One region of the Comamonas sp. MYb21 genome, then DNA from elsewhere that is predicted to be linked to it. Evidence: predicted binding sites of a transcription regulator. Region 1 holds the regulator's gene; each other region holds the start of a gene.
The links. Region 1 encodes NrdR, which represses ribonucleotide reductase genes. Its sites were predicted from a motif close to CACNANATNTNGTG; they were not measured.
Positions count from the first base shown of each region.

Region 2: the regulator NrdR is predicted to act here: its motif matches at 1,842-1,855, upstream of WH367_RS03630 (ribonucleoside-diphosphate reductase subunit alpha).
Region 3: the regulator NrdR is predicted to act here: its motif matches at 5,553-5,566, upstream of nrdA (class 1a ribonucleoside-diphosphate reductase subunit alpha).

Region 1 is NZ_JBBGZC010000008.1:249,359-260,066, forward strand. Features, by position in the region: gene WH367_RS13875 (DUF748 domain-containing protein) at 1-2,456, opposite strand, end outside; gene WH367_RS13880 (hypothetical protein) at 3,003-3,227, shown strand; gene WH367_RS13885 (lytic transglycosylase domain-containing protein) at 3,667-4,641, shown strand; ZMP/ZTP riboswitch at 4,792-4,954, shown strand; gene glyA (serine hydroxymethyltransferase) at 5,012-6,256, shown strand; gene nrdR (transcriptional regulator NrdR) at 6,277-6,768, shown strand; gene aroC (chorismate synthase) at 6,848-7,951, opposite strand; gene WH367_RS13905 (CoA transferase) at 8,000-9,481, opposite strand; gene WH367_RS13910 (citrate synthase family protein) at 9,594-10,708, shown strand, end outside.
Region 2 is NZ_JBBGZC010000002.1:153,510-164,217, forward strand. Features, by position in the region: gene WH367_RS03630 (ribonucleoside-diphosphate reductase subunit alpha) at 1-1,759, opposite strand, end outside; gene ampD (1,6-anhydro-N-acetylmuramyl-L-alanine amidase AmpD) at 2,192-2,788, opposite strand; gene WH367_RS03640 (sigma-54-dependent transcriptional regulator) at 2,863-4,377, opposite strand; gene WH367_RS03645 (ATP-binding protein) at 4,374-6,071, opposite strand; gene WH367_RS03650 (PP0621 family protein) at 6,075-6,311, opposite strand; gene WH367_RS03655 (cytochrome C assembly family protein) at 6,318-7,124, opposite strand; gene WH367_RS03660 (diguanylate cyclase) at 7,235-8,161, opposite strand; gene WH367_RS03665 (response regulator) at 8,211-10,708, opposite strand, start outside.
Region 3 is NZ_JBBGZC010000004.1:252,827-263,534, forward strand. Features, by position in the region: gene WH367_RS07840 (hydantoinase/oxoprolinase family protein) at 1-1,269, opposite strand, end outside; gene yfaE (class I ribonucleotide reductase maintenance protein YfaE) at 1,684-1,986, opposite strand; gene nrdB (class Ia ribonucleoside-diphosphate reductase subunit beta) at 1,983-3,116, opposite strand; gene nrdA (class 1a ribonucleoside-diphosphate reductase subunit alpha) at 3,131-5,392, opposite strand; gene WH367_RS07860 (hypothetical protein) at 5,602-5,886, shown strand; tRNA gene WH367_RS07865 (tRNA-Pro) at 5,890-5,966, opposite strand; tRNA gene WH367_RS07870 (tRNA-Pro) at 6,240-6,316, opposite strand; gene infA (translation initiation factor IF-1) at 6,399-6,650, opposite strand; gene WH367_RS07880 (EVE domain-containing protein) at 7,104-7,586, shown strand; gene WH367_RS07885 (DUF2322 family protein) at 7,727-8,041, shown strand; gene WH367_RS07890 (glutamine amidotransferase) at 8,014-8,796, opposite strand; gene WH367_RS07895 (YbdK family carboxylate-amine ligase) at 8,891-10,003, opposite strand; gene WH367_RS07900 (cation:proton antiporter domain-containing protein) at 9,993-10,708, opposite strand, start outside.

The sequences.
Region 1 (10,708 bases):
CCGTCGTCGTCGCCAGCATCATCACCGCTGGCCGGCGCTGCGGCGGCCACCAGGGGGCGCACGCGCACATCGTCCAGCCCGGCATCGCCCTTGACATGCAGCACCGGCCCCTTGTCCGATTGCGCATAGTCCACCGTGCCCCGGAAGTTGGCATCCGCCCGCACCAGGCGCACTGGCAGCAGGGCCGCCGCATAGGGCTCAAAGGCGTGGATGGGCAGCTGGCTCACATTCAGGCGCCCCACGGCCGACACCGGCGCCAGGCCCAGGCTGCCGTCATAGGCGATGCGGCCGGGCTCGGCGCGGCCGCTGCCAATCCGGCCCGAGAGCTTGAGCGGCGAGGGCTTGGCCTTGGTCGCCAGTGGCGCATAGTCGCGCAGCTCCAGATCCCAGCCGGTCAGGCGAAAGGCGACCTTGCGGGCGGTCGATTCATCCTGGAAGGCCAGCTGGGCACCCTTGATGGCAACCAGGTCCAGCTGCACATCCCAGGGTTTGCTGGCTGCGGCCTTGCTGGACGTAGCCGCCTTTGCGGGCGCCTTGGCCTCATTCTGGCGGGCCTGCGATGCGACCAGCCAGTCTTCAAACATCATGCGCCCGTCCTTGGCGCGCGAGACACCCAGCACCGGCTCGACCAGCTGCACCGAGCCGAGCTTGACCTGCTGGGCTTCGGTATCCAGCACGGCATCCTTGACCAGCAACTGGCGCAGCTCCAGCAGGTTGTTCTTGCCCTTGAGGCCGATCGCAGGGCCATGGGGCGGCGCGCAGTTGGCCTTGCTGTTGCACTGCAGGGCCACGTCCGACACGCGCATCTGCGCCAGCGCCACCTTGAGCGCCGTGCCCTGGCGGCTCAGGTGCATCTCGCTGTCTATCGTGCCCAGCAGGCCGGGCTCGATCACCCCAGTCAGATAGGAAGCGCCCAGTTGCAGCGGCAGGCCCGTGGTGCTCACATCCACCTCGGCCATCTGGTCGGTTGCCTTGCCCGAAAACACCAGGCGGCCGGTAGACGGCACACCCTGCGCACCCGACAGCCCCGACGAACCCTCAAAACTGAAAGGCTGCTTGAAGGGCCAGGCAATCTGCTGGGCCTCCATGCTGAAGTCATCGAGCTGTACGCGCGCAGGCAGCGGCACGCTTTCATCGACCCAAACCCCCTTGAGGCGGCTGAGCTTGAGCGCATCGACCCGCACCGACCAGGCAGCTTGGCCGCTGCTGGCTTTGCCTACGGATGCGCCAGTTTCGGCAGCGACTGCCTGAGAGTCCGCGTTGTCGGTCTTGCCAGCCTTGTCGTCCTTGGCTTCGGGGCTTGCACCATCTGCACTGGCCACGGAGGTTGCAGGCTCCGCCTTGTCTGCGGTGGCAGCGGTGTCTGTGGGCTTGGCGGCCTGCGGGGCATCCTCAGCCCGCCCCGGCAGCGCCTGGCCCTGGGCATCGAGCAGGCTCAGCTGGCCATTCTTGCCCCGCTTGAGCGACAGCTGCGCGCCATCCAGCGCCAGCTGGGCGATATGCACCTGCCCCAGCAAGGGCTGCACATCGGCCAGCTGCACATCCAGCCGCTCCCAGCCCAGCAATTCACCGCCGGCCGCGTCGTGCAGCTGCACAGCGCTGGCATGCACCTCGCCGCTCAGGCGCACCTGCGTCTTGTCCTGCTGCTCAAAGGCCAGTGCCAGGTCGGCATTGAGCACGCCGGCCACCAGCTTGACGGGCAAGGACGCGGGAATATAGGCCAGGTAGGGCTGGAGGTCGAGGTCCTTGATCGCAAATTGGGCCTCGGCCTTGCGGTCATCGGCAAAGGGCGTGGCCTCGGCATGGCTGGCAAACTGGCTGCCATTGAGCACAAAGGCCAGCTGGGGCAGCACCTTGATCTCGCGCTTGGATTCGAGGTTGCTCAGAAAAGGAATGCCCAGCTGCAGGCCCTGGAGTTCATGGGTCTGGCCCACGGTATCGTCGCGGAAGGCCACCTGCCCCTCTTTGAGCTCGATGTTGTAGAGCGCAAAGTGCGCCGTCTTGCCGTCATCGGGCGGCGGCTCAGGGCTGCGCAGCTTTTGCAGAATGTCGTCAAAGTCAAATTTCCCGGGGGCGGTCTGCGCGATGCGCAGCACGGGCTTGTCCACCTGGATGGCATCGAGCACCGGTGCGAGCCTGAACACCGACTGGATATCGGCATCCACATAGATGCGCTCGACCGCCAGCATCGCCGCGCTGTCTGCCTGGGGCCCGGCGATCTGCAGGTCGCGCACGGTCAGCTCCAGCGACCAGGGCTTGAACTCCACCGCCCCGATATGCACCGCCCGCCCGAGTTTTTCCGTGCCCAGCTTCTCCCCCTGGGTGCGCAGCAGCCAGGGCAGCAGCAGCCACGACAGCGCCCACAGCAGCAGCAGCGCCAGCAGGCACCATCCCAGCCGGCGCAACCAGCGCATCGCGACGACCTTTTTCTTGTTTGTTTCTTGCGTTTCGCTCACGGCGATGATCCTCACTCAGAGTCAGTACGGCCCACCCCATGGTATCCATGGCTGCGATGGCAGGCCCAAGATCCATTGTGCACAAATAAGCCGCTGTGGCGGCGCTGGCTTAGCACACAAAAGCGGCATCTGTCGCTGGTTCACAATCGTTCAAATCCTGCAGGCTGCCCCAGGAAACGGTGTGCCTCTCTATATATAGAGGAAAAACGCAGTTTCTATGGCGGCACCCCCTGCGGTAGCGGCACGGCCAGGGCTAAAGGCAGCAGGGGGCGATGCCGCGATGCACGGATCCAACAGCCGGATCGGGCAGCCGCCCGACCGACCGCCTCAAACACGGCCATGCTTTTCACACTGCGGCATGCCAAACCGCAGCGTGGAGCCGCAAAAACACAACGCCAGGCCCTGCTTTTTTGCGTCCACCTATTTTTTACCCAGGTATAAATACCAAAAACCTGATGTAGCCATGGGTTATTGGCTGTTTTATCCTGGTTTTTATACAGTTTTTTGGCCTTTTCAGGTGAAATTTGTGTAGGCGCAGATGACCGCATGATGACCAAGACCTGCCCGCCCAAATCAGGCCAGCGTTTTGCGCGGCCCGCAACGGTTCTGTGCGCCTATGCGCAGGCGGCACCCAGGCACCGCCCTGGGCTGCAAAAGCGCAAATGGGGCTGCGTGCTACACCAAAAACAGAGCACAACAGCCGCGCAGCATTTGATAAAGATTGACTTTTTGCTGCATCCTTTATATCAATCAATGTATTTAAAAGATTAAATACAAGCTATTGAACCCATAAAACGGGGTCCCCGACAGGGCCCCGATCCGGTGCTTTTTCTGCCTGCCATCCCAGTTGCAGGGGTGGCTGCCGCCCCTGCCTGGATCCGGCCCTGCGGCAGCCCGCTATACACGTTTTTTTATTACTTTTTTTTCTCATTTTTCGATTCAATAGTGTTGACTGAGTATTAAGCAAGCTTCTAGAATTCAGCCCATTGCATTGATTGCTGATTTTTTAGTCAACACCCCTCACGGTGTTTTGATCGTAGCCCCTGACACGCAAGAGCGTGCTTGAAACGACAAAGGGCCGTCTGCAACGCAGACAGCCTGCCGGAGACCACACAGGACAGTGTGGCTCCACCCTGCCAGACCCCAGCCCGGTGCACTATCCGCCGGGCTATTTGTTGGAGGTGGCGGGACTTAGAAAGGAAAAATCCCTATGACGGCTCCCGCGCAAGTGGATGCCGGTGCGCGCTCATTGAGCGCCACCATCAGCCGTGGTCTGATGACCATGGCACACAACAGTTTTGCTTTGATCGGTCTGGTGGTGGCGTTCTGCGCCCTCACCCTGGTGTCGCGCGACGATCTGCGCCACGCCGGCGAGGCGCAATTGCGCAGCTGGCTGCAGGCCCGCACCCATGCACCTGCCGTTGACCTGGCAGGTGCCGATGCCGACGCATCCACTGGCGACGATGCCGCCATGGTGGCTGCCGTGGACCGTGCCACCGCCAGCAACCCCCAGCAATTGCCCCGCAACCAGGCCAATGTGGCCTATTGGCTGGCCAAGAAATACCGCGTGGCGCCTGAGCCCCTGGCCGTGCTCGTCTCCGAAGCCTACCTGGTGGGCAAGGAAACCAAACTGGACCCCACCCTGATCCTGGCGATCATGGCCGTGGAGTCGAGCTTCAACCCCTTTGCCCAAAGCTCGGTGGGTGCGCAAGGCCTGATGCAGGTGATGACCAAGATCCACACCGACAAGTACGAGCACTTCGGCGGCCACTTTGCGGCCTTTGACCCGGTGACCAACCTGCGCGTGGGCGTCAAGGTGCTGCAAGAATGCATTGAGCGCGCCGGCTCGCTCGAAGGCGGCCTCAAATACTATGTGGGCGCAGCCAACCTGCCGACCGACGGTGGCTACGCCGCCAAGGTGATGGCCGAGCACTTCCGCATCAAGCAAGTGGCCGAAGGCCGCAGCAACACGCCCAAGGCACCGGTGGCCCCCACTGCCAAGCCTTCGCTGTCGGCCCAGGCGGATACGCCCGCCGCAGCCGGCACCGTGGCCGACAAGGCCAAGGCCGCCAGCAACAGCGCAGCTGCAGGCAACGCTTCTGAAACCGTGGCCCTGGCCGACAAGCAAGCCGCGCTGCCAGCAGCGGCCAAGGCCGAGGCCACCGCCGTGGCCATGGGTTCCTGACCAGCCCCTCCGGCTCATCGCCCTCTTCGCACAAGCACCCAGCCGGGTGCTTTTGTTTTTTCTGGCCCTGGCACAGCTTCCCGGAACCGGTTTTTATCCAGACGTGGCGATAAACCCATTGCCCCAGGCCGGTGCAGCCTGGGCTACACTAGCCGGGTACGCGACTGGCGATAGACATCTGTATGACCGGATTGTTGACGTGGAATGCAGGCCCGGCCTGCAGCAACCACCGGGGAGCGTACCGTGCAGTGCCAGGGCGAGCGCATCGCCCCCCGCACCCGCCACGTGTTAGCCGTGCGCCTGGGCAGCCCCTGTTTTCGCCAACCTCACTGTTGGCAGGCAGGGCTCACTTCTGACTCCAACGACCGCCATGTACCAACGTAACATCCTTGTCGAACAGACCGACGCAGAACTCTTTGCGGCCATCCAGGCCGAAAACCAGCGCCAAGAGCAGCACATCGAGCTGATCGCCAGCGAAAACTATGCCTCCCCCGCCGTGATGTGGGCCCAGGGCACCCAGCTGACCAACAAGTACGCCGAAGGCTACCCCGGCAAGCGCTACTACGGCGGCTGCGAATTTGTCGATATCGCCGAGCAACTGGCCATCAACCGCGTCAAGCAACTGTTCGGCGCTGATGCTGCCAATGTGCAGCCCCATTGCGGCGCATCGGCCAATGAAGCGGTTTTCCTGGCTTTCTTGAAGCCCGGCGACACCATCATGGGCATGAGCCTGGCCGAAGGCGGTCACCTGACCCATGGCATGCCGCTCAATATCTCCGGCAAGTGGTTCAACGTCGTCTCCTACGGCCTGAACGAGAAGGAAGAGCTGGACTACGACGCCATGGAAAAGAAGGCGCACGAGACCAAGCCCAAGCTGATCATCGCCGGCGCATCGGCCTACTCGCTGGAAATCGACTTTGCCCGCTTTGCCAAGGTGGCCAAGGATGTGGGCGCGATCTTCATGGTCGACATGGCCCACTACGCCGGTCTGATCGCCGCTGGCGAATACCCCAACCCCGTGCCCCACGCCGACGTGGTGACCACGACCACCCACAAGAGCCTGCGCGGCCCCCGTGGCGGCGTGATCCTGATGAAGGCCGAGCACGAGAAGGCCATCAACTCGGCCGTGTTCCCCGGCCTGCAAGGCGGCCCGCTGATGCACGTGATCGCAGCCAAGGCCGTGGCCTTCAAGGAAGCGCTGACGCCTGAGTTCAAGCAGTATGCCCAGCAGGTCAAGACCAACGCCCGCATCGTGGCCGAGACCCTGACCGAGCGCGGCCTGCGCATCATCTCCGGCGGCACCCAAAGCCACGTGATGCTGGTGGACCTGCGCGCCAAGGGCATCACCGGCAAGGAAGCCGAAGCCGTGCTGGGCGCTGCCCACATGACGATCAACAAGAACTCCATCCCCAACGACCCGGAAAAGCCGATGGTCACCAGCGGTATCCGTATCGGTACGCCCGCGATGACCACCCGTGGTTTCAAGGACGAAGAGGCGCGCCTCACGGCCAACCTGATCGCCGACGTGCTGGACAACCCACGGGACGAGGCCAACATCGCTGCCGTGCGCGCCAAGGTCAACGCCCTGACCGCACGCTTCCCCGTCTACCGCTGATCTGACCTGCGCCCGCGCCTATGAAATGCCCCTTCTGCAGCCATCCCGATACCCAGGTGGTGGAGACCCGTGTTGCAGAAGACGGCGGCTTTGTACGGCGCAGGCGCCAGTGCGGCAACTGCGAAAAGCGCTTCACCACCTATGAGCGGCCCGAAGTCAGCCTGCCGGTCATCGTCAAAAAGGACGGCCGGCGCATCGACTACGACCGCAGCAAGCTGCGCGGCTCATTCAGCCTGGCGCTGCGCAAGCGCCCGGTCCCCATCGACAAGGTGGACCTGGCGCTCGAGCATGTCGAGGACAAGCTGCGCACCTTGGGTGCGCGCGAGGTGCAGACGCATTTGATCGGCGAGCTGGTCATGGCCGAGCTGCAAAAGCTCGACAAGGTGGCCTACATCCGCTATGCCAGCGTCTACCGCAGCTTCGAAGACATTGACCAGTTCAAGTCCATCGTCGACGAGGTGACAACCCCGCCGCCCGAGCCCAAGAAAGACAGCGCCCGTAAAAAGGACTGAGGCACAAAAAAATGCGAACCCCTGGGTTCGCATTTTTTCTTTGGGAGCCGGCCACGGAGCCATCCCGGGCTGCGCCTTGTCAGTCTTGCGGCGCCTCGGCGGCAATCGGCCCCACCGCCTGCACCACATCGCTGTTCTGGGCGCGGTGGCGCAGCGCATGGTCCATCAGCACCATGGCCAGCAAGGCCTCGGCAATCGGTGCAGCGCGGATGCCCACGCAGGGGTCGTGCCGGCCCTTGGTGATGACCTCGGTGCTCTTGCCCTCGGTATCGATGGACTCGCGCGGGCTGATGATCGAGCTGGTGGGCTTGATGGCGATGCGGATCTCGATGTCCTGGCCGGTGCTGATGCCGCCCAGAATGCCGCCGGCATTGTTGCTGCGAAAGCCCTGGGGGCTGAGCGAGTCGCCATGCGTGGTGCCGCGCTGGGCCACGCTGTCAAAACCGGCACCAATCTCGACGGCCTTGACGGCATTGAGCCCCATCATCGCGTAGGCGATGTCGGCGTCGAGCTTGTCATACAGCGGCTCGCCCAGGCCCACCGGTACGCCGCTGGCCTGCACGCGGATCAGCGCGCCGCAGGAATCACCCGCCTTGCGCAGCGCATCCATATAGTCTTCATAGCGGGTCACATCGGCCACCGGCGCAAAAAACGGGTTGTTAGGCACATGCGCCCAGTCCTCAAAAGGCAGGGCCACCTCGCCCACCTGCAGCATGCAGGCGCGGAACGCGGTACCGAACTTCTCCTTGAGCCACTTTTTGGCCACGGCGCCAGCGGCCACCGTGGGCGCCGTCAGGCGGGCCGAGGAGCGGCCGCCACCACGCGGGTCGCGGATACCGTACTTGTGCCAGTAGGCATAGTCGGCATGGCCGGGGCGAAAGCTCTGCGCAATATTGGAGTAGTCCTTGCTGCGCTGGTCGGTATTGCGGATCAGCAGCGCAATCGGCGTGCCCGTGGTCTTGCCCTCGTAGACGCCCGAGAGGATTTCCACGCTGTCGGGCTCATTGCGCTGGGTGACAAACTTGCTGGTGCCGGGGCGGCGGCGGTCCAGGTCCTGCTGGATATCAGCCTCGCTCAACGCCATGCCCGGTGGGCAGCCGTCAATCACGCAGCCAATCGCCGGGCCATGGGATTCGCCAAAGTTGGTAACAGTAAATAAGGTGCCGAAGGTATTGCCGCTCATAGCCCGCCATTATCACTGATGCCGGTGCCCCACGCAGCCCTGCAGGGCTCACCAGCGGGGCTGGTCACCCCCAGGCGGCTGGCCGGCGTGGAGCCAGCCGCCGGGCAGGCCCTGCAGCACGGCGCTGTGGCGCACCGCACGCAGGCGGCCAAAGCCGGAGTCCAGCGTCTCCAGATAGGCGCCCCGCGGCGCGCCGCGGGGGGCCGTAGCCGCCGCCGCGGCGGCCCGCCGCGGGGCCCGGGGCGGGCGCCCCAGCGCGCCGCGCGCCCGCGCTACCTGCACATGCCAGCTGCCGCCCTGCGTAGCCTGGCGGTACAAGGCCGCCTGTATGCCAAAGGCCAGCAGAAAGCCTGCGCTGTAATCCAGAATCTGCAGCGGCAAGGCGCGCAGCCCCGCGCTGCCAAACGCCTGGCCCTCGGCCCAGTTGATGCCGCAGACGGTCTGCACCAGCGAATCAAAGCCGCGCCGGTCGGCCCAGGGGCCGCTGCGGCCATAGGCCGACAGGCTGGCATAGACGATACCCGGCCGCAGCCGGGCGGCAGACTGCGGGTCCAGCCCCAGCGCGTCCAGCGCGCCCGGCCGGTAGCCTTGCAGCAGCACATGGGCCTGGCCCAGCAACGCGGCCATGGCGCCCTGCCCTGCCGGGGTTTTCAAATCCAGCAAGGCCGAGCGCTTGCCCCGGCTCATATCGGCAATGGCCTCGATATTGGGCAGAGCTGGCCCATTGAGCATCAGCACATCAGCCCCTTGCGCCGCCAGGCTGCGGGCTGCTACGGGCCCTGCCAGAATGCGGGTCAGGTCCAGCACACGCAGGCCAGCAAGCGGCCGGTGCTGGGCCGGCACAGGCCCATCGCGGGGGGCGGCGGGCTGGTCGCTGTCCAGCTGCGTGATGGCCACCAAGGGCTGCGCGGCCACCGCCGCACTTTGGGGATGGGCCTGCCAGGCTTGCGGGCTGCGGGCCGCTGCCACCACCAGGCCGAGCGTTGCGGCACGCTCCTCCGCTGCCTGCGCCGTCCAACCTTGGAGCGCATCCGCCACCTGCTCCCGCGTGGTGGCCGCGCCGGTGGGCAGGCCCAAGAGCCGCAGCATGCCATCGCGGTGGTGCGCAAAATTGGCATGGATGCGCAGCCAGCCCGGCTCGCCGCGATCGGCGCCGCAGGCATAGAGGCCTGAGATGGGCGCCCAGAGATTGGGCTGCTCGCCGTCCAAGGTGAAATAGCCACTGCACTCGGCCAGCACATGGCCCACATCCACCTGGACCTGGGGCATGGCCAGCTGCTGGCGGTGCTGGTGGATCAAGGCGCTGGCCAGGCCGCTGGCCGCCACGGCCGCAGGCGCTGCCACATCCAGGCAAAAACTCGAGGGGTAGGCTGCGCCATCGCCGCTGAGCGCCAACGCGCCCTGCTGCAAAGCCTGCGCTGGCAGGCCCGCTTGCTGCCAGAGCATGTGCACGCTGGCCTGTATGGCCGCATGCAGCGGTTGCTGCGCCAGGTGGTGGCTGGTGGCGGTGTGGTTGTTGGTGGTTGGCAAGGCTTTCTCCTGGGTGACGGACTGCCGCCATTGCATACCTGCCGCACCCCGGGGTCAATCTTGATTGAGCCGATCCACATGCCATTCATCTCTCACTGCAGTAGCATGGCCCATGGTTTCTGCACGCCCCGCCCAACCTATCCCCGTCCCACCTTCCGACGACGACAGCCCCTGGCTCAGCAGCCAGCAGGCCGCCGCCATGCTGGGGGTGCAGCGCGCCAGCCTCTATGCCTATGTGAGCCGGGGCCTGCTGCAAGCGCACCGCCAACCGGGCCTGCGCGGCCATGTCTATGCCCGTATCGATGTGCAGCGCCTCGCGCGCCAGCGGCAAACCGTGCGCAACCCCGCGCAGCTGGCCCGCTCCACCCTGGACTGGGGCACACCGGTGCTGCGCTCGGCCATCACCCAGGTGGCGCAAGGGCAGCTGTACTACCGGGGGCGCGATGCGCTGCAATGGGCGCAGCACGCCAGCCTGGAAGACACCGCCGCGCTGCTGCTGGGCCAGCCCATCGCGGCAGAACCCGACAGCGCCCGCAGGGCCCCCCCCAAGGCAGCCGCAGCACAGCCCCTGCCGCAGCCCCGCCCACCCGAGCAGGTACTGCGCGCCTGGCACAGCCTGCCCGCCCACGATCTCAACCTGGCCCAACCCGGCTGGCCCCGGCCGCTGCTGCAGCAGATGCTGGAGGTACTGACGGGGCTACCGTCCAGCGATAAAGCCCAGCCTGCAGCCGAACGGCTCATCCACCAGCAGCTCGCCGCCCTCTGGCAAGTAGATGCAGTGGGCGAAAACACCTTACGCCAGGCCCTGGTGCTCTGCGCCGACCATGAGCTCAATGCCTCCAGCTTTGCAGCCCGGGTGGTGGCATCAACCGGCGCCAGCCTGCATGCCAGCCTGGGCGCAGGTCTGGCCGCGCTGACCGGCCCACTGCACGGGGGGATGACGGCGGTGATCGACCAGCACTGGGACGACTGGCATGCGGCGCGGCGCAGCAGCGAGGCATTGCCCCCATCACTCGCCCAGCTGCTGGCGGACACCCGCATCAACGGCAGCCCGCACTACTGCGCGGGCTTTGGCCACCCGCTCTACCCGGCAGGCGACCCGCGCAGCCAGCGCCTGCTCCGCCTGCTGCCTGCCGATGCGCAGCGCCATGCCCTGCTGGCCGCCGTACACCACCACACGGGCCTGCACCCCAGCCTGGACTATGCGCTGGTCGCCATCCAGCACGG
Region 2 (10,708 bases), on a different contig from region 1:
TGTCGCTGGTGTTGAGCGTGATCTCGGTGCAGAGGTTGGACGAGTGCACGACGCCGGCATGCTGCTGTGGGGAGCGCAGGTTGCAGGCATCCTTGAAGGTGATCCAGGGGTGGCCGGTCTCGAACAGCATCGATAGCATCTTGCGCCACAGATCGACCGCGGGCACGGTCTTGCTCAGCGCCAGCTCGCCGGTCGCGGCCCGGGCCTCGTAGGCGGTATAGGCCCGTTCAAAGTCCTGGCCAAAGCGGTCATGCAGATCGGGCACATCGGAGGGGGAGAACAAGGTCCACAGGCCTTTTTCCATGACCCGTTGCATGAACAGATCGGGGATCCAGTGGGCGGTGTTCATGTCATGGGTGCGGCGGCGGTCATCGCCGGTGTTCTTGCGCAGCTCCAGAAATTCCTCGATGTCCAGGTGCCAGGTCTCCAGGTAGGCGCAGACGGCGCCCTTGCGCTTGCCGCCCTGGTTGACCGCCACGGCCGTGTCGTTGACCACTTTGAGAAAAGGCACCACGCCTTGCGACTGGCCATTGGTGCCCTTGATGCGGGCGCCCATCGCACGCACGGGGGTCCAGTCATTGCCCAGGCCACCGGCGAACTTGGACAGCAGCGCGTTTTCGCGGATCGCATCGTAGATGCCGCCCAGGTCATCGGCCACGGTGGTCAGGTAGCAGGACGACAGCTGCGAGCGCAGGGTGCCGCTGTTGAACAGGGTGGGTGTGGACGACATGAAGTCAAAGGACGAGAGCAGGTCATAGAACGCGATGGCCCTTGCATTGCGGTCGTCCTCCTTCAGCGCCAGGCCCATGGCCACGCGCATGAAGAAGGCCTGGGGCAGCTCGATGCGCTGCTGGCCTACATGCAGAAAATAGCGGTCATACAGCGTCTGCAGACCCAGGTAGTCAAACTGCAGGTCGCGCTCGGGCTGGAGGGCGGCAGCCAGGCGCGGCAGGTCAAAGTCCAGCATCTCGGGGGCGAGCAGTTCATGTTCCACCCCTTGCGCGACAAAGCCGGGGAAGCTGCTGCGGTAGGCCGCGCCCATGTCGGCACTGCTGACGTCCTGGCCCATCACCTCGCGCGTGATGGTGTGCAGCAGCAGGCGCGCGGTGACAAAGCTGTAGTCCGGGTCTTTTTCGATCAAGGTGCGGGCGGCGAGGATGGAGGCCTTGAACACCTCGTCCATGTGGACGCCGTCATAGAGGTTGCGCAGGGTTTCGCTCAGGATGGGCGCGGGGTCGACATCCTGGCCCAGGCCCTGGCAGGCTGCGGCAATGCGGTCATGGAGCTTTTTGACATCGAGCAGCACCTGCTGACCCCGGTCCTGCACATGCAAGCTGGCATGGGCGGGCGTGTGCTGGGCCTGGAGCTGGGCGCGCTCCTGGTTGCGGCGCTCGCGGTACAGCACATAGGCACGTGCCACCTCATGGTTGCCGCCGCGCATCAGACCGAGCTCGACCTGGTCCTGCACATCTTCGATATGGAAGGTGCCGCCGCCCGGGCGCGAGCGCATCAGCGCACGCACCACCGTGTGGGTCAGGTTCTCGACCACTTCGCGCACGCTGGCGGATGCCGAGCCCTGGCTGCCATGCACGGCCAGAAAGGCTTTCATGATGGCGGTGGTGATCTTGGGGGGCTCGAAAGGGACGACTGCTCCGTTGCGCCGCATGATCTGGTAGTCCGGCAGTACGGTAAATCCATCCAGGGTGCGCGAGCTGGCGGCCGGGGCGGACCGATGCTCGGAAAGCGAAGCAGCGCTCATGATGTCCTCTCTGTGGTGCGTGAAAAGCCGGAGAAACAGCGCTGGGCATACCGGTACCACTGAGCCGCCGGCAACCACCTCACACTACATGTAGTGTTTTATTAAGCGCTGGACACTACCTGTAGTGTATGGCGCATTGCAGGCTTTGTGTGTAGTGCTGATGACCATGCTGCGCAGCAAAACGGCGGCAACTGCGCATGGCGTGGTGGTTTGCGCCTGCAAACCACCGCTGTGTGTGTGTTTCTGCGCCATCTGCGTTGCAGAGCCTGCGTAAAACATAGGCATTGCATCTGAAAAAATTTTTTTCAAATGTGGAAAATTGCCGTGTTTTTTGTGGCGTACATGCCTTTCATTGCATGCGAATGAAAGGGGATGCCGGGCAGATGCAGGCGGCTTTGAACAGGTTCTTAGAGGCTTGGGCTATAGCCCGATTTAGAGGCCGAGCGATGCGGGAAACATCGATCGCGGCCAGGCCAGATCCTGCTGCAGCTGGGGCCAGAGAAAGCCGGGACCCGGGTCGTTCTTGCGGCCCGGCGCAATGTGCTCATGGCCGGCAATATAGGCGATCGCATACTGCGCGCGGATCTGCTGGCACAGCTGCACCAGGCTCTCGTACTGGGCGGGCTCGAAAGTCTCGCCCTCCAGGCCTTCGAGCTCGATGCCGATGGAGTCGTCATTGCAGCGCGGCCTGCCGCGCCAGAACGATTGGCCGGCATGCCAGGCGCGCTGGTCGGCGCTGACAAACTGCCACACCAGGCCTTGGCGCGTGATGAAGAAATGCGAGGACACCTGCAGGCCCCGGATGCTCTGGAAATAGGGGTGGGCATCCCAGTCGAGCTGGTTGGTAAAGAGGCGCTGCACATCCCCCGTGCCGTAGATGCCCGGCGGCAGGCTGATCGAGTGGACGACCACCAGATCGGTGCATGCCCCCTCAGGCCGGGGGCCGAAATTGGGCGAGGGGCAGTGCGTGGCCGTGCGCAGCCAGCCGTCTTGCCAGAGCGCTGCCTGCGGCGCGCTGGTGGCGTGCATATTGGCATGAGGCGCAGCGTGGGGGTGCGCGCCAGGCGGTGTCTCGGGCAGGTCGTGGGGCATGGCGGCGGGCCCTAGGGCTGCATCCCATCGCTGGGGTCATGGATCTGCAGCCGCTCCATGCGGTAGCGGATCTGGCGCAGGCTGATGCCCAGGCGGTTGGCCGCAGCGGTGCGGTTAAAGCCAAACTCCTGCAGCGCACGCACGAGGATGTCGCGCTCGATGCCATCGAGCCAGGCCTGTAGATCGGCGGGCAGATCCTGTGGCGGCGCAAAGCCGTGGAGGCGCTGAGGCGCGACGGCTGCGGCCTGTGGCGCGGGCGTGGGCTGCCCATAGGCAGGCGCCGGCTCTGCTGCCTGGCTCTGCGCGGGCGAGGGACGCGTGGCATCGGCCCGGGCCGGCTCCACATCGAGAAGAGCGCCATCGCTCAAGGCGACCGAGCGCAGCAACAGGTTTTCCAGCTCGCGCACATTGCCCGGCAGCGCGTGGCCCGCCAAGGTGTGCAGCGCCTGGGCGCTGAGCTGGGGTACCGGCTGGCCGCTCTCGCTGGCGATGCGCTCGAGCAGCGCCTGGCACAGCGCGGGCACATCTTCGCGGCGCTCGCGCAGCGGCGGGATGAAGATGTCAATGACGTTGAGCCGGTAGTACAAGTCCTGGCGAAAGCGCCCGGTCTGCACATCGGCCGCCAGATCGCGGTGGGTGGCGCTGACGATGCGCACATCGACCGCTTCTTCCTGTTGCGAGCCCAGGGGCCGCACCTTGCGCTCCTGGATCGCACGCAAGAGCTTGGCCTGCATCGACAGCGGCAGCTCGCCGATTTCATCGAGGAAGAGGGTGCCACCATGGGCGGCCTGGAAAAAGCCTTCACGGTCCTGGTTCGCGCCGGTGTAGGCACCTTTGCGGGCACCAAAGAACTCCGCTTCGAGCAGGTTCTCGGGGATGGCGCCGCAGTTGACGGCCACCATCGGCCCGCTGGCCCGCTGGCTGTTGCGGTGCAAGGACTGGGCCACCAGCTCCTTGCCGGTGCCCGATTCGCCGCGCACCAGAATGGGCGCCATGCTGCCGGCCACCTTGGCAATGCGCTCGCGCACCTGCTGCATCACAAGGGACGGGCCGATCAATTCGCGCTGGGCCGGGAGGGCTGACCGCGCGGGCGTGCCCGGCTGCGGCGCCGCTTGAGACGCGGGCTGCGCCAGGGCCAGCGCAGCGGCATCCTGCAGCCCCTGGCTGGCAGAGGCCACCACCTGGCGAAACTGCTTGAGGTCCACTGGCTTGGTCAGGTAGTCAAACGCGCCTTCGCGCAGGGCCGCGACGGCATTGTCGGCCGAGCCATAGGCGGTCATGACGATGGCGCGCTCGCTGCGGCCCTGGCTGCGCAGGTCCTGCAGCAGCTCCATGCCCAGGCCATCGGGCAGGCGCATGTCGGTGATCAGGATCTCGAAGCGGCGCTGCTGCAGCTGGGCGCGGGCTTCCTGCACCGAGCCGGCCGTGTAGACCCGGTAGCCTTCGCGCAGCAAGGTCAGCTCATAAAGGGTTCTGAGGTCGGGCTCATCGTCCACGACCAGAACAGTGGTGTTTTCAAAACTCATGCCTGGTGGATCAAATCAGTCTGCTGGGGATGCGCGGGGCTGGCGGCCCTGCGAAACTGCACAATAAAGGCATTGCCCTGTGCCAGCTCGGGCAGCGCTGTGCTCTGCCTTTCGTAGCGGATCATAGCGCCATGGCGGGTGCACAGCTCGCGGCAGATGTACAGGCCCAGGCCGCTCGATCGGCTCTCGGACGAGAAGAAGGGCTCGAACAGGTGCTTTTCAATGGTCGGCTCGATGGGCGCGCCGTCGCTCCAGACCACCAAGGTGGTGGTGCCCGTGAGGCTGCTGTGGGTGCTGACGCGCAAGGAGTCTGCACAGTCCCGGCGGTAGCGCTGGCCGTTGTTGAGCAGGTTGTAGAGCAGCTGGCGCAGGTGCCCGGTGTCAAAGGCCACCAGGCTGTCCTCGGCACTGAGCGACAGCGCCACGGTGTGGGCGGCAGGGGCCAGTGCCATCCAGTCATGGCAGATGTGCAGCACGCTGTCATTGAGGGCAATGGAGTCGCCATCGCCGGGCTGGATCTGGTTATGCACGCGGGCAATGTCCAGGATATCTTCGGCAATGCGGCCCAGGCGCTGGGCATTTTGCTCGACCATATAGGTCAGGCGCTTCTGGCCCGGGTCGGTCAGCTCCTCATCGAGCAGCGCATTGGCCTGGGTGATGGCCGTCAGCGGGTTGCGGATTTCATGGGCGACAGCTGCGGACATGCGCCCCATCGCCGCCATTTTCTCGGTGCGCAGCCGCGCCTCTATCTCGCGCAGGTCATGCAAGAACACCAGGCACAGCGGGTCATTGTCATGGCTGCCAATGGTGCCGAAGGTGGGCAGCGGGTGGGTCAGCCAGGTGCGCACATGCAGGCCGATGGGGGCCATCTGCGGCGCGGTCAGTGCCAGGTCTTGCGAGAAGGGCTTTTGCTCGGCAAAGGTCTGGGTGACCTGCTCGACCACACCGCGCCAGGCGGGCAACTGCGCCAGCGCCAGCGGCAGGTGGGGGTGGCCCAGCAAGGTCATGGCAGCCGGGTTGGCAATACGCACCTGCAAGGCCTGGTCGGCCACCAGCACGCCATCGGGCAGGTTCTGCAGGATGAGCGCATTGATCTGCTCTTGCTGGTTGGCCGCAGCGGCATTGCGCAGGCCCTGCAAGGTCTCGCGCTCCACCCGCGAGGCGAGCAGCCGCACAAGAATGCCCACCAGAAAATAGGCCGCCCCGGCGAGCCCCGCTTGCACCGTGTTCTGCGTGCCATCGGGGTCAAACACCGACAGGCGAAAGCTCAGCGACTCGACAATCAGGAAGATCGTGATGTAGGCGCAGCTGCCCAAGGTCACCAGCCAGCCGCCCAGGGTGCCGGCAAACAGCACCGCCAGGCCGAACATCGGCGTCAAGGTGTAGGTACCGGTTTTGGTCACCTCCAGCAGCGAGATCAGCAGCAGATCCATGCCGATCGTGGGCAGCCAGGCATAGACGCGGCGCTGCGGTGGCGGCTGGTGGCTGAGCGCGGCATACAGCATCGCCGAGATGCCATAGGCGCCCAGCAGCGCCAGCTGCGACAGCAAAGGGCCCGATTGCGCCGGCGTGATGGCCATGGCGCCCAGCGCCAGCAGCAGGGCCACAAAGACGCGGGCCACCAGGTAGCCGCGCCACAGGCGCTTGAAGGGGGTTTCCATCAACGCCAGCGCGGCCATCGTGGCGATGCCCAAAGCCTAGCGCTGGCCAGGCGGCAGCGCCTGGGCGAGATGGGCTTGCGAGCAGTAATGTGCGCCCTGGTAGCCGATGGCATCGGACTGTGGCAGGTGCACGCCGCAGTGCGCGCAGTGCACCATGGGCTCGGGTTTGGCCAGGCCTTTTTTGGGCGGTGGCGGCGGCGCGTTCTTGACCCGTTGGCTGCGCCACATGTGCCAGCCCACGGCCAGCACCAGCAATACCAGCAAATACTTCATGGCAGCTCAGTGTTTCAAGATGACTTCAAGGACAAAGCGCGAGCCCACATAGGCCAGCAGCAGCAAGGTGGCGCCCACATAGAGCATGTTGACGGCGCGCTGCCCGCGCCAGCCAAAGCGCTTGCGGCCCACCAGCAGCACGGCAAAGGTCAACCAGGCCAGCATCGAGAACACCGACTTGTGGTTCCAGACCCAGGCCTTGCCGTACAGCGCCTCGCCAAACCACCAGCCGGCCAGCAAGGTCGCGGACAGCAGTATGAAGCCGGCCGTGACAAAGCGGAAGGTCAGGCGCTCCAGGGCCAGCAGCGGCAGACCGCCGTCGTGGCTGCCATCCTGGCGCATCTGGCGCTCGGCCCGGGTCATCAGTGCAGCATGCACGACGGCGGCGGCAAACAGGCCATAGGAGGCAATGCCCAGCGCCAGGTGCAGCGGCAGCCAGGGCGAGGCATTCACATGCAAAGGGCTGCCGGGGTAGACGCCGGCCAGCAGGACCGCGATGCAGCCCATGGCCGACAGCGGCCAGCGCGAGCGCAGCTGCGGGTAGAGCTGCTGCTCGACCACATACACCGTCAGCACCAGCCAGGCGGTGACGGACAGCGCCGGCGCAAAGCCGAAATGGGGCGTGTCACCCACCAGGCTCCAGCCGATGGCCGCCAGGTGCAAGGCCCAGGCCGCGCGCAAGCCCAGCCGTGCGCTGGGCTCCTGCAGGCGTCGGGCCGCAAGTGCGGGGATGGCGTAGGCAATGGCTGCAGCAATGGCCAGCGCCCAGCCGATGGGGCTGGTGCTGGCTGCGGCAAAGGCGGGAGAGAGCATGCCCGCTATCATAGCTGCGGCGAAAGGCCTGTGTGCTCTGCGCGGGCGCTAGCGCCTTGCCATCTGCCGGCTATTGCCAGCGATCAACCGCAGAGCCTGCCCAGCGCGCGCTATATGCCGACGCTGGTCGCGCAGACCCGGTTGCGGCCGCTGGTCTTGGCCTCGTACAGCAGTTCATCGGCCCGGCGCAGGCAGTCCTCCAGGCCGTCGGTCTGGCCGCAGTGGATGGTCAGCACCCCGCAGCTCACCGTCAGCTCTGGCGCGGTGGTGGAGGCCGCATGGGCAATCGCCATCGTCTGCACTTCCTGGCGAAAGCGCTCCACCACGGCCACGGCATCGGCGTGGCCGGGCAGGATCAGCGCAAACTCCTCACCGCCAAAGCGGGCGGCCAGGTCATAAGGGCGGCGCGCATGGCGCGCCAGCGTACCGGCTACTTGCTTGAGCGCCTCATCGCCTTGCACATGGCCATAGTGGTCGTTGTACAGCTTGAAGTGGTCGATATCGATCAGCGCCAGGCCCAGCGGGTCGTTCCTGCGCAGGCACAGGCGCTGGCTGCGCCGCAGCATGTCATCAAAATGCCGGCGGTTGGCCAGGTTGGTCAGGCCATCGACCTGCGCGAGGCGCTGCAAGGCTTGGCGCTGCAGCGCCAGGTCGATCTGGTTGCGCACCCGCACACTCACCACTGCCGGGCGGATGGGTTTGGAGACATAGTCGGCCGCGCCCAGGCGCAGGCCATACTCCTCGGCCGCAGCATCGCTTTGGCCGGTGATGAAGATGATCGCAATGCCGGCCGTCGCCTCCTGCTTTCTCAACTGGGTCAGCACCTCATAGCCATTCATGCCGGGCATGCTGACATCGAGCAGCACCAGCAGCAGCCGGTGCGATTCGCGCGTGGCGATGGTCAGCGCACTGGGGCCGTCCTTGGCCAGCAGCACGCGGTACTGCTGGCCCAGCAGCTCGGCGAGCATGGAGCGGTTGACGCGCTCGTCATCCACAATCAGGATGGTGGGTTGGTCGTTATCGGGCTCAGCTTGCATGGTGCGATGGTAGGGGGTCTAGGTCTCAAGGGGGCTGGTAGCCAGAAGGTCAAGGCAGGATCTGTTCGAGCCGCTCGATCGCCGCCAGCGCGGCCTCGCCATCCAGGTCTTCCACATGCTGCAGGATCTGCTGGAGCAGCGGCGTCCAGCGCGCCGTGGGGCTGGCCAGGAGCATGCGTTCGAGCTCGCTGACGGCGGCATAGTCGCCATCGGCCACCAGGCGCTTGAGGTGCTTGAGGTCCTGGCGCAGGCTGGTGGCAGCGGGCGGGCTGGCCGCAGGCGCGGCGTCCAGCGCTGCGCTCGGCGGGGCCGGTGGATGCTGGCGCGTGGCCAGGCCTTGCAGCAGTGTCTGCAGCTGGGCGGCAAACTCGGAGGTCTCGGCATGCAGCAGGCGCTGGGGCTGCGCTGCGGGCGGCGGGGCCTGCGTCCACTCCCGGGCCTGGCTCTCGATGGTTTCGGCCGCCTGGACCAGGGCCGTGGCATCGAGGTAGCCCAGCGCCCCCTTGAGCGAATGGGCGAGCATCGACAGCGGCTCCCAGGATGACTGCTGCACATGCAGCACCAGGGTCTGGGGGGCGTCGGCAAAGTCGCGGTAGAAGCCGGCCAGCACCCGTTCGACCCGCTCGGCATTGCCATGGAAGCGCTGCAGCATCTTGGCGTGGTTGATGCCGGGCGTGGCTGCCACGCGGGCCTCGTCGCGCAGGAATTCGGACTCGGGTGCATCCGGCGTATCGGCGCCGTTGCCGGGGCCTGCGATCCATTCGCTCAGCGTTTCGTACAGCTTGCGCTCGTCAATGGGCTTGGTCAGGTGGGCGTTCATGCCCGCTTCTTCAATGGCGCTGCGGTCCTCGACGCGGGCCTGCGCGGTCAGCGCAATCACCGGCAGCTGCTGCAGATGGGGCAGCTGGCGCAGCGCGCGCGTGGCATCCAGCCCATCCATCTGCGGCATGTGCACATCCATCAGCACGGCGTCGTAGTGGTGGTGCTCGAGCATGCTGAGCGCCTCGGCGCCATTGGTGGCCAGGCTCACCTGCACGCCGACCAGGCTGAGGAAGTCGGCAGCCACCTCGCGGTTGAGGGCGTTGTCATCGACCACCAGAACATTCTTGCCATGCAGGTGGGGGTAGAGCTGGATCGGGTTGGTGTGCAGCGCCTGCGGCTGGCCCGGCGTGTCGGGCAGGGCGCGCCGCGAGAGGCCGCCGCCCTGCGACTGCAAGGCCTCCAAGATGGCATTGAACAGCACCGATTGGGTCACCGGCTTGATCAGCAGGCCTTGCAGGTGCAGCTCTTCAGCCTTGCGCATGACCTCGTCACGGCCGTAGGCGGTCACCATCAGCACCGCCGGGGTGGCCGAGAGGTGTTCTTCCTCGCGGATGCGGCGCGCCACCTCCAGCCCGTCCATGCCTGGCATGCGCCAGTCCATCAGCACCAGGCCATAGGGCGTGCCCACGCGGGAGGCGAGCTGCAGATCGGACAAGGCCTGCTCGCCCGAATCCACCGTGTCGGCGCGCATGCCAAAACCGCGCACCATCTCGGCCAGGATGTCGCGTGCGCTGGCGTTGTCGTCGACGATCAGCACGCGGTCCACCGGCGTGCCGTGGTAGCGGGCTGGTTTGGGCGCCTGCTGCAGCTGGGCGGGGTGCAGCTGCACCGAGAAGTAGAAGGTGCTGCCCAGCCCCGGGCTGCTCTCGACCTTGAGCTCGCCCCCCATCTGGCCCACCAGGCGCTGGCAGATGGCCAGGCCCAGGCCCGAGCCGCCATAGCGCCGCGTGGTCTGGCTGTCGGCCTGCGAGAAGGGGCGGAACAGCTGGCTCATCTGGGCCGGGCTCATGCCGATGCCCGTGTCCTTGACGGTGATCTCCAGCCCGATCTTGCCCGGGACCACGGGGCGGTTGCCGGCGGTCTCGGTGGTCTGGATGCTGATGACCACCTCACCCAAGTGGGTGAACTTGATGGCATTGCTCACCAGGTTGTTGAGCACCTGGCTCAGGCGCAGCGGGTCACCGCTCAGCTGCCGGGGCACATCGGGCGCGACCGAGTAGACCACCTCGATGCCTTTTTCCTCGGCGCGCAAGGTGGTGACGGCCGAGACGGTCTCGAGCACATCGTCGAGCGCGAACTCCACGTTCTCCAAGGTGAGCATGCCCGCCTCGATCTTGGAGAAATCCAGGATGTCATTGATCACCGACAGCAGTGCGTTGGCCGACAGCTCCACCTTCTCCAGGTAGTTGCGCTGCTTGGGCAGCAGCGGGGTCTGCTGGATCAGGCGCGTCATGCCGATGACGGTGTTCATCGGCGTGCGGATCTCGTGGCTCATCGTGGCCAGGAACTCGGACTTGGCGCGTTCGGCCGCTTCGGCCATTTCCTTGGCTTTTTGCAGCGCCAGCTCGGCCTCGCGCTCGCGCGTGATATCGAGCATGATGCCGTCCCAGATCGTGCCCGCTTCCTGGCGGCTGGGTGCCGAGCGGCAGCGCAGCCAGCGCAGGCTGCCATCGGGGCGGATGATGCGAAAGCTGCAGTCAAACAGGCTCAGGTGCTCCAGCGCCT
Region 3 (10,708 bases), on a different contig from region 1:
ACGCACCGCGTCCAGGCCTTGCGCCTGGCCGACATGGGTGGCCATGGCGTCTTGCGCGGCAGGCATGTTCAGCCGCATGCTGCCGCCGGCAAAGCGTGCCGGGTCCAGCTTGTGCAGCAGCAAGTCGGCATCGGTCACCGTGGGGCGCGTGCCGCCCCGGCCGTAGCTGGCCGGGCCGGGCTCGGAGCCCGCGCTCTCCGGCCCCACACGCACCTGGCGCATGTCGTCCACATGGGCGATGGAGCCACCACCCGCGCCGATCTCGATCATCTCGATGACGGGGATGGAGATCGGCATGCCGCTACCCTTTTTGAAGCGGTAGCTGCGCGCCACTTCAAACACGCGCGCCGTCTTGGGCACATGCTGGTCGATGAGGCAGATCTTGGCGGTGGTGCCGCCCATGTCAAAAGACACCACCTTGTCCTGGTCGTACTTGGCCGCAAAATCGCTGGCGTAGATGGCGCCACCGGCCGGGCCGGATTCGAGCAGGCGCACCGGGAACTCGGCCGCATTGGCCAGCGACATCAGCCCACCGCCCGAGTGGATCAGGTAGAGCGGGCAGTGCATGCCCTCTTCCACCAAGGCCTGGGCCAGGCGCTGCAGGTAGGAGGACATCAGCGGCTTCACATAGGCATTGGCGCAGACGGTGTTGAAGCGCTCGAACTCGCGGATCTGCGGCGAGACCTCGCTGGAGATGGACACCGACAGCTGGGGCAGCGCCTCTACAATCAGCGCGCGCACCCGCTTTTCATGGACCGGGTTCTTGTAGCTGTGCATCAGGCCCACGGCCACGCTGTCGTACGCACCCTCGCGCAGCTGGGCAATCACGTCCTGCACCTCTGCCTCATCGAGCGGCTGCAGCTCCTGGCCCTTGGCATCGAGCCGGCCTTGCACGGTATAGCGGTGGTTGCGGGCAATCAGCGGCGCGGGCAGCTGGATGGCCAGGTCGTACTGCTCAAAACGGCCCTCGTTGCGCATCTCGATCACATCGCGAAAACCTTCGCTGGTGATGAAGGCGGTCCTGGCGCCGCGCCGCTCAATCAGCGAGTTGGTGGCCAGGGTCGTGCCGTGGATCACCGTGCCGATCTGCGCTGGCGCAATGCCTGCCTGGGCTGCCGCCTGTTTGAGGCCGGTGACGATGGCGCGCTCGGGTTTTTCATAGTCCGTCAGGACCTTCTCGCTGAACAGGACGCCGTCGACCTCGAGCGCGATATCTGTGAAAGTGCCGCCGATGTCTGCCCCGGCGCGTATGACTTGGCTTGTTGCCATCTGGTATCTCCGAATCATGCAAGCTGTGTGGATCAGAAGCTCTGACCTGGCAGCGATGATCAAGTGATCGCCCAGTCGGCGCAAACAAGAAATTCGAGGGCGGGCACAAGCTGTGCTTCGCGGGTAAAAACCATTACGCGCTAACCCGGTGGCGCTGCGCGGCGACAGTGCAAAAATTCGTTGATTTTGGTGGCCCATGCACCAGCACTGCCCAGTGCTGCACCATGCGGCGGCGGCTTGCACCCATCAGGGCGGACAGGTGCTGTAAAACCGCCAAGAGATGCTTGTGTAAAGCTTGGAAGGACAGCAAAAAATGCGAGGCTAAAGGCGCGATGGATCGCCTTCAGGCACCGGATTCAGCCACAAAAAAAGCCCCAAGCAAAGCTTGGGGCCTGTGCACAGAGCGGCAGCAAATTACAAATCCAGGGCCAGCTGGCTCTTGTCATCGGCGCTGGTTTCCACTTGCCGCAGGCTGCATTCCACCTTGATGGGGGTCTTGACCACGCAGCAGCAGGGAACCACCTCATTGGGCCCGACAAAGGCCAGCGGCTCCTGGGTGTAGACGACTTCGCCTTCCACCAAGGTGAGGCGGCAGCTGCCGCAATAGCCACCACGGCACTGGTACTCCACATCGTGGCCCGTGCGCTCCAGCGCTTCGAGCAGGGTCTCCCCTGGCAGCACGCGTATGAGGGTGTCCGTGGTGCTGACGGTGGTCACAACTCGATTCCGCTCAGGTCATCGAGCGAGACTTCGGCGTTGATCTGGCCCACCAGGTAGGAGCTCAGCTCCACCTCTTGCGGGGCCACCTGCACGGTGTCGGACGACAGCCAGGTGTTGATCCAGGGGATCGGGTTGCTCTTGGCGTTGTCAAACGCGGGCTTGAGCCCGATCGCGGCCATGCGGATATTGGTGATGTACTCCACATACTGGCTCAGGATGTCCTTGTTGAGGCCAATCATCGAGCCGTCGCGGAACAGGTACTCGGCCCACTGCTTTTCCTGCATCGCCGCCGTCTTGAACATCTCAAAGCATTCCTGCTCGGTCTCCTTGGCGATCTTGGCAAAGTCCTGATCGTCCTGGCCCGAGCGCATGATGTTGAGCAAGTGCTGGGTACCGGTCAGGTGCAGCGCTTCATCACGGGCAATCAGGCGGATGATCTTGGCATTGCCCTCCATCAGCTTGCGCTCGGCAAACGCGAAGGAGCAGGCAAAGCTCACATAAAAGCGGATGGCCTCCAGAATGTTCACATTCATCAGGCACAGGTACATCTTCTTCTTGAGCTGGTACACATCGATCTGGTGCACCACGCCATTGATCGTGTGGCTGCCTGCGCCCAGCTGGGCGTGCAGCATCGCATCACGGATCAGGTCATCATAGTAGGACGAGATATCGCCCGCACGCAGCTTGATGCTCTCGTTGCGCATGATGTCGTCAAAGATCACCGAAGGATCGTTGACGATGTTGCGCAGGATGTGCGTGTAGGAGCGCGAGTGGATGGTCTCGGAGAACGCCCAGGTCTCGATCCAGGTCTCCAGCTCGGGCAGCGACACCAATGGCAGGAAGGCCATGTTGGGGCTGCGGCCCTGGATGGAGTCCAAGAGCGTCTGGTACTTCAGGTTGCTGATGAAGATGTGTTTTTCATGGTCGGGCAGGTTCTGGTAGTCAATCCGGTCCTGCGTGATGTCCACTTCCTCAGGGCGCCAGAAAAACGAGAGCTGCTTTTCGATCAGCTTCTCGAAGATCGGGTACTTCTGCTGGTCGTAGCGGGCGACATTGACCGAATTGCCAAAGAACATCGGTTCCTTGAGCTGGTCATTGTCGACCTTGGAGAAGGTGCTGTATGCCATCGCCTTCTCTCCGCTTAGATCTTGCAGGCGCCGCTGGCGCAGTCGTCTTCTGCCGCTGCGCCCTGCATGTCTTCGGCACCGTCACGGGTGTTGTGGTAGTACAGGGTCTTGACACCAAACTTGTAGGCCTGCAGCAGGTCCTTGAGCAGTTGCTGCATCGGCACCTTGCCATCGGCAAAGCGCTGGGGGTCGTAGTTGGTGTTGGCCGAGATGGACTGGTCGACGAACTTCTGCATCAGGCCTACGAGCTTCAAGTAGCCATCGTTGTTGGGCATTTGCCAGAGCAGCTCGTACTGGCCCTTCAGGCGATCGATCTCCGGCACCACCTGGCGCAGGATGCCGTCCTTGGACTGCTTGACCGAGACAAAGCCGCGTGGAGGCTCGATGCCATTGGTCGCGTTGGCGATCTGGCTGGAGGTCTCGGATGGCATCAGCGCCGTCAAGGTCGAGTTGCGCAGGCCGTGGGTCTTGATCTCGGCGCGCAGGGTTTCCCAGTCGAGGTGCAGGGGCTCATCGGTCAGCGCGTCGATGTCCTTCTTGTAGGTGTCGATCGGCAGGATGCCCGCTGCGTAGTTGGTCTCGGCAAAAGCGGTGCAAGGGCCGAACTCGCGCGACAGCTGCACCGAGGCCTTGAGCAGGTAGTACTGGATGGCTTCGAAGGTGCGGTGGGTCAGGCCATTGGCCGAACCGTCGGAGTAGCGCACGCCGTTCTTGGCCAGGTAGTAGGCGTAGTTGATCACGCCCACGCCCAGCGAGCGGCGCTTTTCGGTCGCAATGCGGGCAGCGGCAACCGGGTAGTCCTGGTAGTCCAGCAGCGCATCGAGTGCGCGCACGATCAGGTCGGCCAGCTCTTCGAGCTCGTCGGTCGATTCGAGCGCGCCCAGGTTGAAGGCGGACAAGGTGCACAGCGCAATTTCGCCGTTCTCGTCCTTGATGTCTTCGAGCGGGCTGGTGGGCAGCAGGATTTCCATGCACAGGTTCGACTGGCGCACGGGAGCCACGGCCGGGTTGAACGGGCTGTGGGTGTTGCAATGGTCCACGTTCTGGATGTAGATACGGCCGGTGCTGGCGCGCTCTTGCATCATCAGCGAGAACAGCTCCACCGCTGGCAGGGTGCGCTTGCGGATGGATTCGTCGGCCTCGTACTTGACGTACAGCTCTTCGAACTTGTTCTGGTCGGCAAAGAAGGCCTCGTACAGACCGGGCACATCATGGGGCGAGAACAGGCTGATGCTCTGGCCCTTGATCAGGCGCTGGTAGAGCATGCGGTTGATCTGGATACCGTAGTCCAGATGGCGGATGCGGTTTTCCTCGACGCCACGGTTGTTCTTGAGCACCAGCAGCGACTCGGCTTCCAGGTGCCACAGCGGGTAGAACAAGGTGGCGGCACCACCGCGCACGCCACCTTGTGAACAAGACTTGACGGCCGACTGGAACATCTTGAAGAAAGGCAGGCAGCCGGTGTGCTGCGCCTCGCCGCCACGGATCTCGCTGCCCAGCGCGCGGATGCGGCCACCGTTGATACCGATACCGGCGCGCTGCGAGACGTACTTCACAATCGCGCTGGTGGTGGCGTTGATGCTGTCGAGGCTGTCATCACACTCGATCAGCACGCAGGAGCTGAACTGGCGCAGCGGTGTGCGCACGCCCGACATGATGGGCGTGGGTAGCGAAATCTTGAAGCGCGAGACGGCGTCATAGAAGCGCTTGATGTACTGCAGACGGCGGTCGGCCGGGTACTTGGCAAACAGGCTCATCGCCACCAGCACGTAGAGGATCTGCGGGCTTTCGTAGATGCGCTTGGTCACCCGGTTTTGCACCAGGTACTTGCCTTCGAGCTGCTTGACGGCTGCGTAGGAGAAGTCCATATCGCGCCAGTGGTCGATGAAAGCATTGATCTCGTCGTACTCTTCGCGGCTGTAGTCGGCCAGCAGGTGCGGGTCGTACTTCTTGAGCTCGGTGAGCTTTTGCACATGGTCGTACAGGTGCGGCGGCTCGAACTGGCCAAAGGCGATCTTGCGCAGGTGGAAGATCGCCAGGCGCGCTGCCACGTACTGGTAGTCGGGTGCGTCTTCGGAGATCAGGTCGGCCGCAGACTTGATGATGGTTTCATGGATCGCATCGGTGCGGATGCCGTCATAAAACTGGATATGCGACTGCAGCTCGATCTGTGAGACCGACACATTGCTCAGGCCTTTGGCCGCCCAGTCAATCACCCGGTGGATTTTGTCGAGGTCGATAGGCTCAACGCGACCGTCACGCTTGGTGACTCTCATAGTGCTTGTCTGGTTCATTTGCGATGTTTCTAATGGGATAAAAAACGCAGGACCACGGGCGCAAGACGCGGCAGTCCCGCGCCAAAACGCGCCAGGCATGGCTGGCGCGTTTTGGCTGGCGCGAGACCAGCATCAATAAACCTGTGGGGGAAGCGGTGGACACTACATATGGTGTCTATGGGCTTGAGTGTACGCTACCTGTAGCGTTCTTGGCAGCAGAAAATCAGGCCCGATTTCTGCTAGGCACTGGCTGTTTCAGCGAAGAATGCAGCAAAATCAACGCGCAGGGAGCTGGTAAATATATGTATCCGGGTGGGCACATTCCCGGTGATGAAGAGGGGCATCATTCCCCCATGTTGATGGCGATCACCATCTGGTTGATTGCCTGGCCCATCAAGCCATGGACCAAGCTGAATGGCGGGCGGTACTTCGCCCTTTTGCAGCACCGCCCAAACGAAAAACCTGCTGCACTTGCGTGCAACAGGTTTCGATAAGGATGGTCGGAGCGGTGGGATTCGAACTCACGACCCTCTGCTCCCAAAGCAGATGCGCTACCAGGCTGCGCTACGCTCCGACTAAGCCGCTATTGTATATCGAGCCGGAACCACTTCCGGCGAAAAATGATTACTTTGACAACTTTTCATCTGCCGGGGCGGTTGGCGAGACCGCCGCCCTGCCCGCTGCGCAGCAAAAACGGGAGGGCCGCGCCAAGCGCCGTGCATGAAGCAGAATGTGAAAGATGGTTGCCGGCACTCCATCAGAATAAACCGCGCCATATCGCAAATTGCCAAGCATTGCCAAAACAAAAAACCTGCTGCATTTGCATGCAACAGGTTTTTAAATGGAATGGTCGGAGCGGCGGGATTCGAACTCGCGACCCTCTGCTCCCAAAGCAGATGCGCTACCAGGCTGCGCTACGCTCCGACTAAGCCGTTATTGTAACCAGGGTTTGGGCAGCTGCATTTCGTATTTGACGATTTTTTTACAGCGGCCTCCACCCATGCGGTTAGCGTTGTTGGGTCGGTGCCGGGCCGCGGCCAGGCAGGTGACGGAAAGTGATGCGGCCCTTGCTCAGATCGTAGGGCGACATCTCCAGCGACACCTTGTCACCGGCCAGAATGCGAATGTGGTGCTTGCGCATTTTGCCGCCTGTGTAAGCGATCAGCTCGTGGCCGTTGTCCAGCTTCACGCGAAAGCGCGAATCGGGCAGCACTTCGGTCACGGAGCCTTGCATCTCAATCAGTTCTTCTTTAGCCATATAAGTCGACGAATCCTTGTCTAGTGGTGCATGTGCGAAACCGGTTCGCCATGCTGTTCTCAGTGCCACCAACAAGCGGTGGCTCTCTCCATGGTTCGGGAGGGCCTTGCCAACTCTCGCCACCCAAGGGGCAAGGGCCTGCAAGGCAACCAAGCGGATATCTGCCAGCCCGACAACGGGGCGCAACAGCCAGCATCCCACACAATATTGACGGCGCAGCTGCCAGGGCAGCCAGCGCCTCCAAGCTATAAAAGCTTGCAAAGCTCTCTATTGTACTATGTTGCTGCCAATTCCGCTGTAGCTTGTCTCGTATAAACGCCGCCGGTGATCCGCAGGCCCGCATGGCTGTGCTGGCAGCAGCAGCGCCGGCGCATCGTTTAGCATGGCGCATGCATGCGCGGCTGGCTCCAGGCCGTGCCACCCGATGGCTCCCCCCCTTCACCGACAAACACCATGAACGCTGCATCCCCCCGCTACTGGCTGATGAAAAACGAGCCGGACGAATATGCGATCGACCATGCGCTCAGCGCCCCTGATGCCACCATTGCCTGGGATGGAGTGCGCAATTACCAGGCGCGCAACTTCATGCGCGATGACATGCAGGTGGGTGACGGTGTGCTGTACTGGCATTCGAGCTGCGCCGAGCCCGGTATTTACGGCATCGCCCGCATTGCAGGCCGGCTGCGGCCCGATACCAGCCAGTTTGACCCGCAGTCCAAATACTATGACCCCAAGTCCAAGCCGGAGGCCCCGCGCTGGTTGATGCTGGATGTGCAAGCCCTGCGCAAGATCAAGCCCATCTCGGTGGCTGCACTGCGCCAGTACCCCGAGCTGCAAGACATGCGCGTGCTGCAAAAAGGCAATCGCTTGTCGATCACGCCGGTGGATGAGGTGCATTGGCGCTTTATCATGGACCTGGTCAAGGCACAGGGCTAACGACGGCTGAAGGCGGCAGGACGGCCGCCCTGCCCCCGTTGGCGGCAAGCGCTGTTGCATAATACAAAACCCGTGAGCTGCCCATGCAATAAGCACCGGCAGCTATTTTTTTGATATCACTTCTGCGCCCAGGAATCCCCATGGCTTTTGCTGACAACCTCCAGTCCCTGCCCTCCATCGACCATATCGCCGAGCTGCAACTGATCGCTGCCGATGGCCAGGTGGCGGCCACCATTCCCAATGCACCGGGCAAAGCCGGTTCGGTCAAGGTCTACAACGCGCTGGCAGCCAAGCATGGCGGCATCAATGTGGCAGCGGCCGAAGAAGGCCTCACGATCTTTGCCGAGCACACGGACGACGCCAAGGCCCGCCCCGGCGCGCACCCCAATATCGACCGCCTGCTGGAGGTGATCACCTCCGGCAAGGGCTATACCGTCAAGATCGTCTCGGCCTGAGGCACCTGGGCCGCTTGCAGCGCCGGCGCAGCTGCTGACTGGGCGGCATAGGCGGCCACAAAGCGCTGCAGCATCTGCTCGGGCACGGGCGTGTCGCTCAGCTGCTCCAGCATCGCCGCCGGGTCAAAACCCTCAGATTGCAGCACTTGCGCGCGCAGCTCGATGCAGGCGGCAGCCACCGCCGGACTGAACTCCGGATGGAACTGGGTGGACACCGCATGGGGCCCATAGCGCACGATCTGGTGCGGATCATGGGCCGAGCGGGCCAGCACCCGGGCGCCGGGCGGCAGCTCCAGCACCGTCTGCATATGGGTCAGGTTGGCTTTGAAGTGCGGGCCAGAGCCGGCGAGCAAGGCCTCGTGCTCTGCGCCGGGCAGCAGCGCAATATCCAGGCAACCCATCTCGCGGCCTTGCGGGTGGTAATCCACCCGGCCACCCAGCGCATGGGCCATCAGCTGGTGGCCGTAACAAATGCCAAAGAGCGGCATCTCCCACGCCATCGCCTCCCGTATCCATTGGGCGGTCGCCTCGCTCCAGGGCAGCAGGTCCGTCACCATCGCCCAGGAGCCGGTGATGATCGCAGCACTGTGTGCATCATGCGGCGGCAAGGGTTCGCCCTCGAACACCCGCACCACCTTGAAGGCAGGTCCGGCAGCGAGAACGGCGGAGAACCACAGCGGCAAATCGCCGACCTGGGCACGGATGTCGTCGGGCGGTGTGCCGACCTGGATGAGCAGCAGAGTTTTTTCAGACACGGGTGAAGGCAAAAAGAATGGCTGGCCCATGCACTGTAATGCAGGCCAGCCCCGGATGGCCTTCAAGCCGGTGGATTGAATGGGCGGTTTTGCTTCAGTATCGGAAGCGCAAGGTCGACTGGCGCACCACCTCAGGGAGCTGCTGGGCCTGCGCATAGGCTTCGCGCAGGCGGCTCGCATCGTTGACGCCTTCGTTGACGGTCTTGCGCAACTGCTGCAAGGCCTCCTTGCTGTTCTCCGGCACATAGGACTGGATGCGCTGCAAGGTGAGTAAGATATGCTCGCGCAGCCCAAAGGATTCGCTGGTCGCCGGGTCCACATAGGCGCCTTCGAGGCCAAAACGGCAGGCCTGGAAGCGGTTGTAGGTGTAGACCAGGTAATCGTCCTCGCTGGGCTCGAACGGCTCGTCGGCCAGAAACCAGGCCCCCAGCGCCTGCACATAGGCGGCCAGTGCCACGGCCCGCTCGATGGACAGCGGCGTGTCAAACACCCGCACCTCCACCGTGCCGAACTCCGGCTTGGGCCGGATATCCCAGTAGAAGTCCTTCATGCTGTGGATCACGCCGGTGGCGGTCATCTTGTCGTAGTAGCGCTCAAAGTCCTCCCAGTGCAGCGCAAACGGCGCCCGGCCCGAGAGCGGAAACGCAAACACCGAATTGAGGCGCGCCGAATCAAAGGCCGTGTCCTGCCCCTGCACAAAGGGGCTGGAGGCCGACAGCGCAATAAAGTGCGGGATATAGCGCGAGAGCCGGTGCAGCATCATCAAGGCCGCATCGGCCCCGGGGCAGCCCACATGCACATGCTGGCCAAAGATGGTGAACTGCTTGGTGAGGTAGCCGTAGAGCGCGGTGATCTCCTTGAAGCGCGGCTTGTTGTAGATGCGCTGCTGGTGCCACTGCTGAAACGGGTGCGTGCCGCCGCCGGCCAGCGCAATATTGAGTTTGTCTGCGGCCTTGACCAGCGCGTCGCGCGTGACGCTCAGCTGCTGGTACGCATCCTGGGCGTCGGTGCAGATGCCGGTCGATATCTCGATCATGCTGGTAGTGACCTCGGGCACGATGGAGCCGGGCACCTGCGCGTTTTTCAGCAGGGCCAGCATATCGGGGGCATAGGGCGTCAGGTCATAGTGGTTGGTGTTGACCAGCTGCAGCTCCAGCTCGACACCGAGCGTCAAGGCCTCGGACTGGTGGAAGGCTTCAAGCGTCATGGCGTTTCTCCTTGCTGGTGAGGGCAGACAGGCCGATGCCGCGGTGCGCCTCGCCACTGCGCCACAAAGCGAGCGAGGCCAGCAGCACGCCGATCACCTCGCACAGCACAATCATTGGCAGCGCGATGGACGACACGCTCACTGCCACTTCGGGGTTGATGGATGCCCATTGCGCCACCTGGGCCGAGGCCAGCAGCAAGGCGAGACCTGAGCTGGGCGACTGCGCGCAGGCCACCGGCCACTGGCGCAACCAGCCAATGCCGGTGCCCGCACCCAAGAGCAGCACGCCGCCCATCTTGCCCACCAGTCGCGCCAGGCTGACGGCAGCGACCAGGCTGATCAGCGCCGCGCTGGGTGCAATCTGGCCGGCCATGCTGGCGACCAGCACAAACATCAGCAAGTTGAGCATGGTGTTGCCGGCCATAAAGGCCGAGGGCCAGACCATGGGCTTGGGGCTCAGGTTGCGCAGCATCACCCCGGCCAGCACAAAGCCCAGCGCGGCCGACCCGCCCAGGCGCTCGGCCATCAGGCTGGCTGCCACCAAGACCGCAATCATGTAAAGCGCGGTGGAATCGCTGCGCGAGGATTGCCAGCGCAGCACCGGCCACAGCGCGGCGGTGGTCAGCAGTGCCCACAGCAGGGTCAAACCCAGGCTCCACAGCAGATGGCCCATGCCGGCTGCCGTCAGCACCAGGCCCGATTGGG